DNA from 2 places in the Paenibacillus sp. FSL L8-0641 genome. Region 2 is predicted to be linked to the other one. Evidence: riboswitches for the same ligand, from Rfam matches in the RefSeq annotation. Region 2 holds a riboswitch; the other holds the start of a gene.
The links. Region 2 has a riboswitch for cobalamin ahead of metE (5-methyltetrahydropteroyltriglutamate--homocysteine S-methyltransferase). Riboswitches for the same ligand answer to the same signal wherever they lie in the genome.
Positions count from the first base shown of each region.

Region 1: linked by a shared signal. The riboswitch ahead of MKY16_RS24315 (ABC transporter substrate-binding protein) and the one ahead of metE (5-methyltetrahydropteroyltriglutamate--homocysteine S-methyltransferase) in region 2 are both predicted to bind cobalamin.

Region 1 is NZ_JBBOUW010000001.1:5,381,856-5,387,814, forward strand. It holds gene MKY16_RS24300 (ATP-binding cassette domain-containing protein) at 1-353, opposite strand, end outside; gene MKY16_RS24305 (ABC transporter permease) at 353-1,168, opposite strand; gene nikB (nickel ABC transporter permease) at 1,183-2,112, opposite strand; gene MKY16_RS24315 (ABC transporter substrate-binding protein) at 2,128-3,708, opposite strand; cobalamin riboswitch at 3,926-4,123, opposite strand; gene MKY16_RS24320 (nucleobase:cation symporter-2 family protein) at 4,881-5,959, opposite strand, start outside.
Region 2 is NZ_JBBOUW010000001.1:5,171,469-5,177,427, reverse strand. It holds gene metE (5-methyltetrahydropteroyltriglutamate--homocysteine S-methyltransferase) at 1-2,048, opposite strand, end outside; cobalamin riboswitch at 2,210-2,405, opposite strand; gene nrdG (anaerobic ribonucleoside-triphosphate reductase activating protein) at 2,587-3,084, opposite strand; gene MKY16_RS23350 (anaerobic ribonucleoside triphosphate reductase) at 3,081-5,030, opposite strand; gene MKY16_RS23345 (AbrB/MazE/SpoVT family DNA-binding domain-containing protein) at 5,324-5,794, opposite strand.

The DNA of each region.
Region 1 (5,959 bases), 210 kb from region 2:
ATGAGCAGGGCAATATCCTCTCGGCGCAGCCTTTGCCAGCGCCGTTCCTGGAACGGGAGAATGTCTTCCCCGTTATAGTAGATACGCCCATGCGTAACACCGATACCTGGCTCCAGCATGCCTGCGATTGCGTGAGCGGTCAGGCTCTTGCCGCATCCGCTCGGTCCAGTCAGGACCACAATCTCCCCTGAATATATGGAAAAGCTCACATCACGCAGCAGTGGTTTGCTCCCACTTCTGCTTGCTCCTACGCCTGTGCGGCAGATTTCCAAATGTTCCACGTGTAACAACGGTTTTCGACCTGCCACTTGTTCTATCGTATCCTTGCCCCCAAGGGCTGTTTGATCCTCCACTATTTGGCCGCCTCCTTTTCCGAAAAGCGGTCGCCCAAAAGCTGGCAGGCAAGTACGAATAGCATAATCGCCAAGCCTGGGAAAATCATGACATGCGGAGCCACCTGAAAATATGAGGTGGCATCATGCAGCATCACGCCCCACTCTGGCTTGGGCGGCTGTACCCCCAGTCCAAGAAAGGACAGCCCAGCGATCATCAGCACCACGCGTCCGATATCCCATACCGCATAAACCAACAATTGCGGCAACGCTTGTGGCAATACATAACGGCTCAGTATACGTACGTGTGAATTGCCGGATAAACGGGCATACCGAACGTAGTCCTCCTGACAAGCTTTTTGAACCAGACTACGGATATATCGGACATAGCCCGCCCACCGTACCGCAATAATCGCAAGGGTCATGTTAACAAAACCCGGACCCAAAATACCGACAATTGCCACTGTTAAAATAATATCAGGAAAAGCCAGTACCCCGTCGATTCCTCGCATAACCAGCTGGTCCACGCGTCCGCGCACATAACCAATAAGCAACCCTATAGGCAGACTGAAGCACAACGTAGCTACAGTAATCGCACATGCGATTAGCACGCTCATCCGAATCCCGTAAATTAGCCGTGATAGCACATCCCGGCCCAGATGATCCGTACCGAAAGGATATTTCCGGCTGGGTGGTGCCAGACGGTTCAAAAGGTCCACTTGGAGAGGATCATGAGGAGCGACCCATGGAGCCAATAACCCAAGCAGCACGATCAGACCAAACAGTACGCCTCCTGCCAGCAAGCTCCCTTGAAAGGAAAGCCGTATCTTTTTCATTTTCAGCTTCCTCCTTAACGCAAACGTAGCCTCGGATCTATCGCCGTCTGGACCACATCCACCAAACACTGAACTCCTACAATTAAAAATACGGCGAAAATAACATACCCCTGAATCACCGGATAATCTCGCTGTGTAATCGCATCTATAAAATACTTGCCCAACCCCGGCCATGAAAAAATGGTCTCTACAATCACATTACCTGCCAGCATAAATGATAGATTGGTACCTAGCAGTGTAATTATAGGCAGAACCGCATGCCTAAATATCTCAAAAAACAGGATATGCAAACGTGAAAAGCCTCGAGCCTTCGCTGCTTTCACAAAATTCCGGTCACCCAGCTCCAGCATTTGAGCGCGCAGTACGCGTGCTTGCACAGCTCCCAAACCTGCGCCAAGAGTCAGCGCTGGGAGCACTAGATGTGTCCAGTCCTCCCTTCCCATGGATGGGAGCCAGCCCAAGCGAACGGAGAATAGATAGATCAACAGAAAACCAAACCAAAAAGAGGGGATCGACGATCCCAGCAGGGCGAACAGCCTGCCCAGACGATCCAGTGGGCCGCTGATTTTTAGCGAGGCAGCTAGCCCCAGCCCCAGCGTAAGCACCGTCATGACGGCGAAGCCCGCAGCAGCTAGCTCCACAGTAGCAGGAAGTCTGTTCCACAGTTCGGCTAGCACCGACTCCTTGGATACATACGAAGTGCCCCAATGCCCTGTGAACACATCCCGCAGCCAGTTCACATATTGAATATGAAGCGGTTCGTTTAAGCCCAGTTCCTTTCGTAGCGTCGTCAACGCCTCCTCAGAGGCAGGGATATTATGCGCGGTGAGCAAAATGGTAGCAGGGTCTCCAGGGGCCAGCCGCATCAGTACAAAAGTCAGCGTGGACACCACGAATACAATGATAAGCAGCTGCGCCACACGTTCCAGTATAAAACGAATCATAGGATACGCAGCTCGTTATTCCGCAATATCGGATTGCGCTGTAATGTAGTAATACTCGATCGGATGCGGTGTAAACCCCCCCACCCCTTTTTTCACGCCAAACACATTATCAGGATGCACAATGAACGACTGTGGCAAATCCGTATTGATGATATCCAGCGCTTGTAGTGTCATGGCATTACGCTGCGCTGTATCCTTCGCCAGCTTCAAGCTGTTCAGAATACTCTCTAGCGGTTTGGAACTATAACGGCTTACATTGGCTTCGCTTTTCGAAGAATAAAACATGTCCATAAAATATTGCGGCTCTCCTGTATGAGCAGTAAGCATACTGTACATAGCAAAATCCCAATCGTTTTTGGTCAACGCCTCGTCGATATTTTCCACCTTGCGAATCTTGACCTGGATTCCCTCTTTCAGCAATTGGCTTTGGATGACCTCAGCCATAACAGAGAGCTCCGGACGCTGAGGGAAAGTCAGCAGCGTAACCTCGAACGGCTTGCCTTGCTTAGTCCATGTCCCTTGGGCGTCCTTCTGCCAGCCATCCTTCGTCAACAGTTGCTCTGCCGTTCCGTCCAGCGCTTTACGCTCAACTTTACCGAAGGGAAGAATGCTCGGGAACGGGCTGCTTGCCTCCGTACCGAAGTCCCTCATGACGGCGCTCACAATCGATGCGCGTGGAATCAGGCTGTCCACCACCTTACGGTTCGCCACATCCTTGAATACTGGCGATTCCATATTGTACACGATCATATGGGTGCGCAAGGACGGAGCTGACAGCACTTGCAGCTTGCCGTTCTTTTTCAGTACCTCTGCGTTATCAACCGGAATATCCGTCGCTACGTCCACCTCGCCGGATTGCAGCGCCATCAGGCGCGAATTCCCGTCCGTAATGAACTTCATCGTCGCTTCAGCCAGTCGTGCCTTCTCGCCCCAATATCCGTCATAACGCTCCACGACCAACGATTGGTCCTTGTTGAACGCTTTGATTTTAAAGGCGCCTGTCATCGCTGGGTAACTCTGTTCATCTTTCATCGATGCCACATCCAGTACAATCGTCGATGGATCAGCTAGATTAGACACCAACGCCGCATTCGGCTGGTTTGTCGTGATCTTCAAGGCCAGCGGGCCGCTTACATCAATGGACTTCACATTCAGTAAATCCTTCGCCAGATGGCTTTTCTCAATAGAGCGTAACAAAGACGCTTTTACACTTGCTGCACCCATACTTTTTCCATTATGAAAAGTGACTTTATCCTGCAAGCTGAACGTCCAAACTGTAGGGCTATCCTGCTTCCACTCCTTTGCCAGCCAAGCCACAGGCTCCAGCTTTTCATTCAAACGTACCAGTGTCTCACCTGCACCGGATCGCATCACATCCCAGCTATTATCTCCATGCGGGTCAACGCCTGACGGTTTCCATGTATACGCCATTACCAGCTTTTTATCTGTCGCTGTTTGTTGTGCTGACGCGTTTTCACCCTTGCCGGAGCTATCCGACGTCCTATTGCTGGCACATCCCGAAAGAGCCATAACTGCCAGCAGCAGCATCACTCCTGTACATATCAACCATGAACGCCTACTACGACTGCTTATCATTCGATGAATCCCCCTCTATCTTGTAAAATCGCATAAACCTAACGCAAAACGCGAAAAAAGCATTCCAGACCACTTAATTAGCAGTCAGAAATGCCTTCAATATAAAATGTCAGAACTCACCTCGAAGCCAACTCCAAAAACATAGAAGGGATCAGATCGGTTTCAGACATTCCGTATGCAGCACGCCTAACCACCTCCCCAGCATCCCGTGGGTCTGACAGTGATGTCAAAACAGGCAGGTCTCCTGACTCCAGGCGTATCTTTCAGGCCTTCCCGGTTCTTCACAATTCCAGTGGCTGTTCTGAAAGCTCCAGCAGTATCCTGCTGATGCCTGTATACAGTGGCGGGCCCGTGTCGGAATCAACCGAACTTCCCTTTTAAGTGAACATGCTCAACAACTATGTACATCGTCTCTACGAAACCCCATACATAGAGTTGTCCGGCTCACACCTGTTTTCTTCCTTTATTTCTTTTCATTACGATCTTATTTTGTTGTCACAGGCTTGTCAATAAAGGCTGCACAATAATTTAAATTTGAACGATAAGGTAGAAACAAGACATAACCTCCAATTGCGTGCACGCAATTGAAGTGTTAAAATTAGGTATAGAGTAAACCACCGTGTCCGTATACTAAAAAGAGTCTTCGCCGCGCCAACGGCAAAGACTCTTAGGACTTGAAAGGCTGTGGATCACCACCACGGCGCGCTGCATAACTAAATGTCAATGCAAACGAAACCCACCGTTAGGGGCCAACCTAATTACGCGGTGGGTTTTCGCTTGTTCCGAAATTTTCGACGTAGCCAGCGATAAAGTTTACGAATACTAAACGCCAGGCTTAGTAACGTAACCATCCAACGCAACACATCGTAGCACGACACAAGGTTGACCATCGGCTTCACCCCCTTTCGGGAAGCTGCACCGTGGTCCGAAAACATCCACCACTATTCAAAATCCATAAGGTAAATTATACCATGATATCGCCCGCTGCTCTAGCAAATTCTTCTAGTAAGTAAACTGGAAAACGCACCAAATTAGAGCTACCCATTTCATTCCGCAGTTTATCTATATATCCCCAGACAGCAAGGGGATCTACTATCTGGATAACCCCATGCCAAACAGCCGGAAAAGAGGCATACGTCCTCTCTCCGGCTATCTTTATTTATTTCTAATCATCAAACCTCCTGTGGAACCTCCTGAACCGTCACGCTTTTGACCGATTCCCCTTGTTTTCTCGTCAAAACGATGTTCAAGACAATCGCTGTAATCGAGCCCGAAACAATACCATTTTGCAACAACATTTTGGCAAAGCTCGGCAGCTGGTCGAACATTTGTGGCAGAACGGCAGAACCTAGGCCCACAGCAATACTGCATGCTGCGATCAGCAGATTGCTTTCCTTTCGCAGATCCACTTCTGACAAAATAGACATGCCTGATGCAGCGACCGAGCCAAACATGACGATCATCGCCCCGCCCAGCACAGCGTTAGGAATCACTGTCGTTAAAGCAGCCAGCTTAGGCAGCAAACCGAGAACAACCATGATACCGCCCGCAGCAAAAATAACGTTCCGTGATTTGACGCGTGTGAGCGAGATCAGACCCACATTTTGCGAGAAGGCTGTATAAGGAAACGCGTTAAAAATACCCCCAAGCATAATCGCAAGTCCTTCCGAACGGAGTCCATTGACGATCTGCTTTTGCTCTACCTTTTGATCAATCGCCTTGCCTACTGCCAGATAAACACCCGTAGACTCGACCATGCTGACAATATTGACGATAATCATCGTACAAACTGCCATAATGCTAAACTCTGGCTTACCAAAATAAAATGGCTGCGCAACACTCACCCATGACGCATCTGCCACGGGAGCAAAATGCACCATTCCCATCGCATAAGCAACCACCGTGCCTGCAAACAGACCGATGAGCACGGAAATCGAGCGCATAAAGCCCTTTGCCAACCGATTCACAAGCAGAATAACCAATAATGTAACCAGCGCCAGCAGCAAATTACGCGGCTGTCCAAAATCCGCGCTGCCCTGGCCCCCTGCTACATTGTTCATCGCCACCGGAATAAGGGATAGACCGATAATCGTAACAACCGAACCTGTAACCACCGTTGGGAAAAAACGTAGCAGCTTGCCATACAGTGGTGCCGCAAGCACCACGAATATACCAGACAAAATAATGGCTCCGTACGCTGTCGCCAAATTTGAGGTCGAAGCAATCGCGATAATGGGGCCTACTGCCGTAA
Region 2 (5,959 bases):
CTTCGCGAAGTTTCAATAGATATAACGTCGGCATCCATGTCGGAGATGGACTGAATCATATGCTGAAATTCGGAATAGCACATATGCGTATGGATTTGGGTCGCAGGTTCAACGGTGGCCGTGGTCACAAGGAAGGCTTGAACTGCCCAATCCAGATAGGCTTGCTGTTGTTCTTTTTTCAGCGGAAGCCCTTCACGAATTGCGGGTTCATCGACCTGAATCATGCTGATGCCCGCTTGTTCCAGTGCCTCTACCTCTGCCCGTAATGCCAGAGCCAATTGTAAAGCAACTTGGCTACGCGGAATATCATTGCGTTCAAAAGACCAGTTCAAAATGGTCACAGGGCCTGTAAGCATTCCCTTAACAGGCTTGGAAGTTAACGATTGAGCGAATGCCGTTTCTTCCACAGTCATGGGCTGATCGAAGGAGACGTCTCCGTATATAATCGGCGGTTTGACACAGCGGGAGCCGTAGGACTGCACCCATCCGTTTTGTGTAAAAGCAAAGCCATTCAGCTTTTCGCCAAAAAATTCAACCATATCGGTCCGCTCAAATTCCCCGTGTACAAGCACGTCAATGCCAATGTCCTCCTGAATATCAATCCATTCCTTGATTTGCTGTTGGATGAACGTCCGGTATTGCTCGGCAGACCATTCTCCTTTGCGATAGTGCAGGCGGGCCTTGCGGATCTCGGCGGTTTGCGGGAAGCTACCAATGGTCGTCGTAGGCAGTGGAGGCAACTTCAGCTTATTTTGCTGAATCTCACGACGCTCGGCGAAAGGAACGCTGCGTGTTAGAGGCTCCTTTGCCAGCAAGTCAGCCAGATCGTCAGCTGTTTGTACGCGTGCCGCTGAGCTGTTGAAACGGGCTACCGCATCTGCACTTTGTCCAAGCTTGGTGAGTGCGGATGGATCGTGTTTGCCAAGTGCAGCCGTCAGGACGGCGATTTCCTCAAGCTTTTCATCGGCAAAAGCCAGCGCTTGCACCAGTTCTCGATCCAGCTTGTGCTCTGCTTCCAGACTGACTGGCACATGCAGCAGACTGCATGATGGCTGTACGATAAGCTGCTCGGCAGTGGTCTGTTCTGCTAACTGACCCAGCAGGGTAGCCACAGCGTTAAGGTCGCTGCGCCATATATTGCGCCCGTCAATGACCCCAGCGCCCAGCGTTTTTCCTTTAGGGAAACCATACTGCAATATATGCTGGAGATTTTCGCCATCATCATACACAAAATCAAGACCCAGTCCCTGTACCGGAAGTGCGGACAGACGCTCATAATGGTCCAGGCTGCCAAAGTAAGTTTGCAGCATTATATTTAAAGAGGGCGCAGCTTGGGCCAAAGCTTCATAGACTTCCTGAATAATGTCCAGATCCTCTACTGGGAATGAGGTGGTCAGGACAGGTTCATCGATTTGGACCCACTGAACACCTTCTGCTGCTAGTTCAGACAGGACACGGGTGTATAAAGGCAGGAAGGTTCTTATAATAGAAGCAAGCTCCTTGCGATCATAGCCTTTGGAAAGGGTAACGAATGAATAGGGGCCGATGAGGACCGGTTTCCCATCAATGCCTAGCTCTTGTTTTGCTTCACGATAAGCCCGTAAAGGTTTATTTTCAGTGAACACCGGGACTGCGTTTGCCAATTCAGGAACGATGTAGTGATAATTGGTGTTCATCCATTTGGTCATTTCACTGGCGGTTGCTCCCTTCTGTCCACGAGCGATCCCGAAATACACGGACAGAGGAATCGGACCTGCGGGACGATGGTTGAACCGTTCGGGTACGAGACCAAACATCACAGATGTATCCAGCATGTGATCATAATAGGAGAAGTCTCCGACAGGAATGCGATCAATCCCCTTGTCACGCTGCTTGCTCAGATGCTCCAACCGTAATCTTTTCATTTCCGTTTGCAGTTCGCTTTCGCTAATACTGCCGTTCCAGAAGCGTTCCAGTGCTTTCTTCCATTCCCGGTTTTCGCCGATACGCGGATATCCTAGATTACTGCTAATTAAGCCGGACAATTCAGGCCATTCAATGACGGACATGTACTTTTCCTCCTAGTGGGTGGCTGTTTTATTTTTACGTACCAAAAAAGGCATTCTTCCCCCCAGAGTTAAAAATAAGTAGGGGAAAGAATGCCTCCGTGATTAAAAAATCAAAAATACGGCGACTGCTCTTAACACCTCCCTATCTTCCGTAGGTACTTGCGATGTTGTTAAAATAGGCAGGTCTCCTGACTTACGGATCATGACTCTCAGCATCCCTTCCCGGTCTGTGGACCAGTGGTTGTATGAACAGCTGGAAGTTCCCCGTTTACAGTGGCGGGACCGTGCCGGATTTGCACCGGCTTCCCTTTTAAGCCTGATCTGAATAGAACAGACACCTATCTCCAAGCTATGCGGTTAAGGTATGACGAATAATTATGCACTCGTATACTTGTTCACCATCATAAGTGAAACTTGCAGGATGCGCAATAGAAACTGCAATGGAATCTGTTAGGGATATGCAAAAAAAAAGACAAGCCTCATCCATGATGGAGACTTGTCCTAGATTAGATATAGCATTTGCCGAGTAACCTTCGCCTTAAGTCAATGAAACGGTGTAACCTGCCTGAATGCTGGCTTTTACATCTACTAGACGCTGATTGCGGCTGCCCCGGAAGGGAAGGGTCAGGTCCTTTTGCTGTTCTACAAAGCGACCATCCACAATCACATCGCACAAAAGTGCTAGCTCTTGTCGCTCCTGATCTGTGAGTAGATCTTCATAAACAAAGCCAGTGTAAGCCCACACGGTTCGGTCGGGACAGGCCGCACGGAAGTCACGCACAAATTGCGAGCATTCTGCTGCTGAGAAAAACGGGTCTCCCCCGCAGAGAGTCAGTCCATCCAACAACGGATTATCCATGATGTCACGAATGACTTCCTGTTGTCGTTGGGGTGTGAATGGCTCACCTGCACGGAAGCTCCACGACGCTGGATTAAAGCATCCGGGACAGGCATGACGGCAACCGCTAATGAACACGACGGTGCGCAGGCCGTATCCTTCGTTCAGAGATTCCGGAATGTAGCCACACAAATTCACTTATGTTTCACCCGATCTCGAACTTCTGCTTGTTTTGCAGCATTAAAGCGAACGGTATAATCCCCTGTCAGATATCCGGTTACCCGACGTAAGCGCTGAAAGTGTGTGTGCTCCTCATCTGTGCCACATTGGGGGCAGCTTGTCCCGATAATCCCTTCATAACCGCATTCCGTACAACGATCCACCGGATGGTTGATGGAGAAGTAGCCGATATTCTGATGCAGCGCGTATTGAACAATTTTAAGAAACGCATCCGGGTTATTCCGCGCATTACCGTCCAGCTCAATGTATGATATCGCACCAGCGTTGCATAGGTTATGGAACGGAGCTTCCAAGCTGATTTTACGAGCAGCCGGGAGCGTGTAATACACGGGAATATGAAAAGAATTCGTGTAATATTCTCGATCATTCACCTCAGGAATAATCCCGAAATCACGTTGATCCAGCAAGGTGAACTTGCCCGACAGACCTTCGGCAGGCGTAGCGAACAATGTAATATTCAAATTGTGATATTCACTCATTCGATCGCAATACACGCGCATAGAAGTGATGATTCGCTGTGCCTCGCGGTATACGAAATCATCCTCCCCGTGGTGTTTCCCGTATAGTGCCTTCATGCACTCAGCCAGTCCGATGAATCCGATCGAAAGCGTACCGTGTTTTAGTATGCTTCCCACCTTATCATCTGGCTCTAGTTGTTCTCCACCTTCCCATACCCCTTCGCGCATCATAAAGTCCGAGGCTTTGGCCGGCTGGCTGGTCTGGATTTGATAGCGATGGATTAAGCCATCCACCGCAATGCGCATAACTTCTTCTAGTCTCGCATCAAAGCGATCACGGTCAGGTGTCAGGCGTTTGCCTGTGCAAATACCATACTCAATGCCAAGCCGCACCAGATTAATGGTATTGAAGGAGAGATTTCCCTTACCACTCTGCCGATTTCTACCGAAACGGTCAGAAATGGTGCGGGTACGGCAACCCATTGTCGCTATAATGGTATCCGGGTCATCAGCACGGTAAAAAGGCAGGTTAAAGGTGGCATCCACATTCACAAAATTGGGATACATCCGTCTGCTAGAGCATTCTACCGCCCGTAAGAACAAATCATAATTGACGTCGCCTTCTGCCTGATTGATTCCCTCTTTGCATTGGAAAATATGCTGTGGAAAAATAGGAGTTTCCCCGCTACCCAAGCCGCGAATCGTGGCCTCCAGCAGCGATTGAGTAACAAGCCGTCCCTCAGCAGACGTGCACATTCCGTAATTCAGTGAAGTGAATGGAATCTGTCCACCTGCGCGACTGCTCATGGTGTTCAGGTTATGAATGAGCGATTCAGCAGCCTGTCGGGTTTCCGTCTCCGTCTCTTCGCGAGCGAATGCGTATGAACGAGGGCAGACTTCTTGCAAATGGGGATTGGCCATATGTAGCTCATCGTCAGTCAGACTGGATTCTATCTCTTCCTCGAACAGCCGAAGTCCCTTGCGCAGATGCTTGCGGAAGGACCGGGCAACGTATGGGGCAAGGTCCCAATCTATTTTATTGGCGGAGACACCTCCGAATTGGCTATTTTGCTGAGACTGGAATATGATGGCAACTAGTGCCATAGCGGACATAATCGTTTGCGGTGTGCGTACAGAGCCATTGCCTGTATTGAATCCGTCTTGTAGTAACCGGCCAAAAGGGATAAAGATACAATTCGTAGTTCCGAGTGCGTATTGGTCCAAATCGTGAACATATACATATCCGTGATCAATCGCGTTCGTCAGTTCGGGCGGAAGTACCCGCAGGCGCGCATACCATTTGGCATACTCGGACCCAAGCTTGCTCATTTTGCCGCTGAACGATTCTCCATTCAAATTTGCATTCTCCCGCAGCATGTCCAGATCTTGTGCCCCAATGACCCGCTCGCCGATGTCGTATAATTGATGTTCCTCCAGCACCTTCATCGTAAAACCCTCCATATAGTAAAATATATATATTTTTCACAAAAACAACATATTGATGATATCTAGTGATAACCAATTGTTTCGATCTATATATTGTATATACGTATACATCGGGAGTATGTGACTATTGTCACATTGGCAAGGGCGGCCGACACGAAAAAGCCAGGTATAGAGTAAGGGGCACATCCGTAGATATGCGCCTTACTCTATACCTGGCAATCGAAGTTGTGACAAAAAAATGAATAGGGTCGTCGGTACATTGTGTATGATTTTGGGATATAGATTTAGAAGGTTTAGAGTAGCTTTTTCAACTGGGACACCCGGCCTTGGGAGATATCGAGCATTTCTGCATACACTTTTTGTGGCAGGTTCGGGTGATCCTGAATTAGCTTGCGAAGCTTTTTTACCATTTCACCTTGCTGCACTCTGGATTGCTTGGGCTGCCACGTTGTGTTGTTTCGGATCGGCTGGGTATGTTCTTGAGCCTGGATAGCATCATTGCTTGTGGCATGCACATTTTCATCGGTCTTTAATAATTGAATGCAATCAGCGCAGATAAAGCTGTCCCGAAAATAAGTTAAGTGATCCACCGCGCCGCAAAATTTGCAGGAGACACCCGTGTATTTTCTTAATACAAATCCTTCTTCATCTACGAAGAATTCAAGCGAATCACCGATATTGATATCCATTGTGGTGCGCATTTCCTTAGGGAGTACAATTCGCCCCAATTGATCCAGGGGCCTTGTCATTCCGGTATTTTTCATCAGCGCTTCCTCCTTCAATGATATATCCTGATTATACCAAAAAATATTATTTTTAGCTTTGTATATTGAAGGTAAAATGCAACTTTTTTTGTCTTTATGCTGCAACTCTCTTTCATCCAGTATAGGATGTTTTCGGTATTGTTGCCGGGATACTCCTTTTTAGCT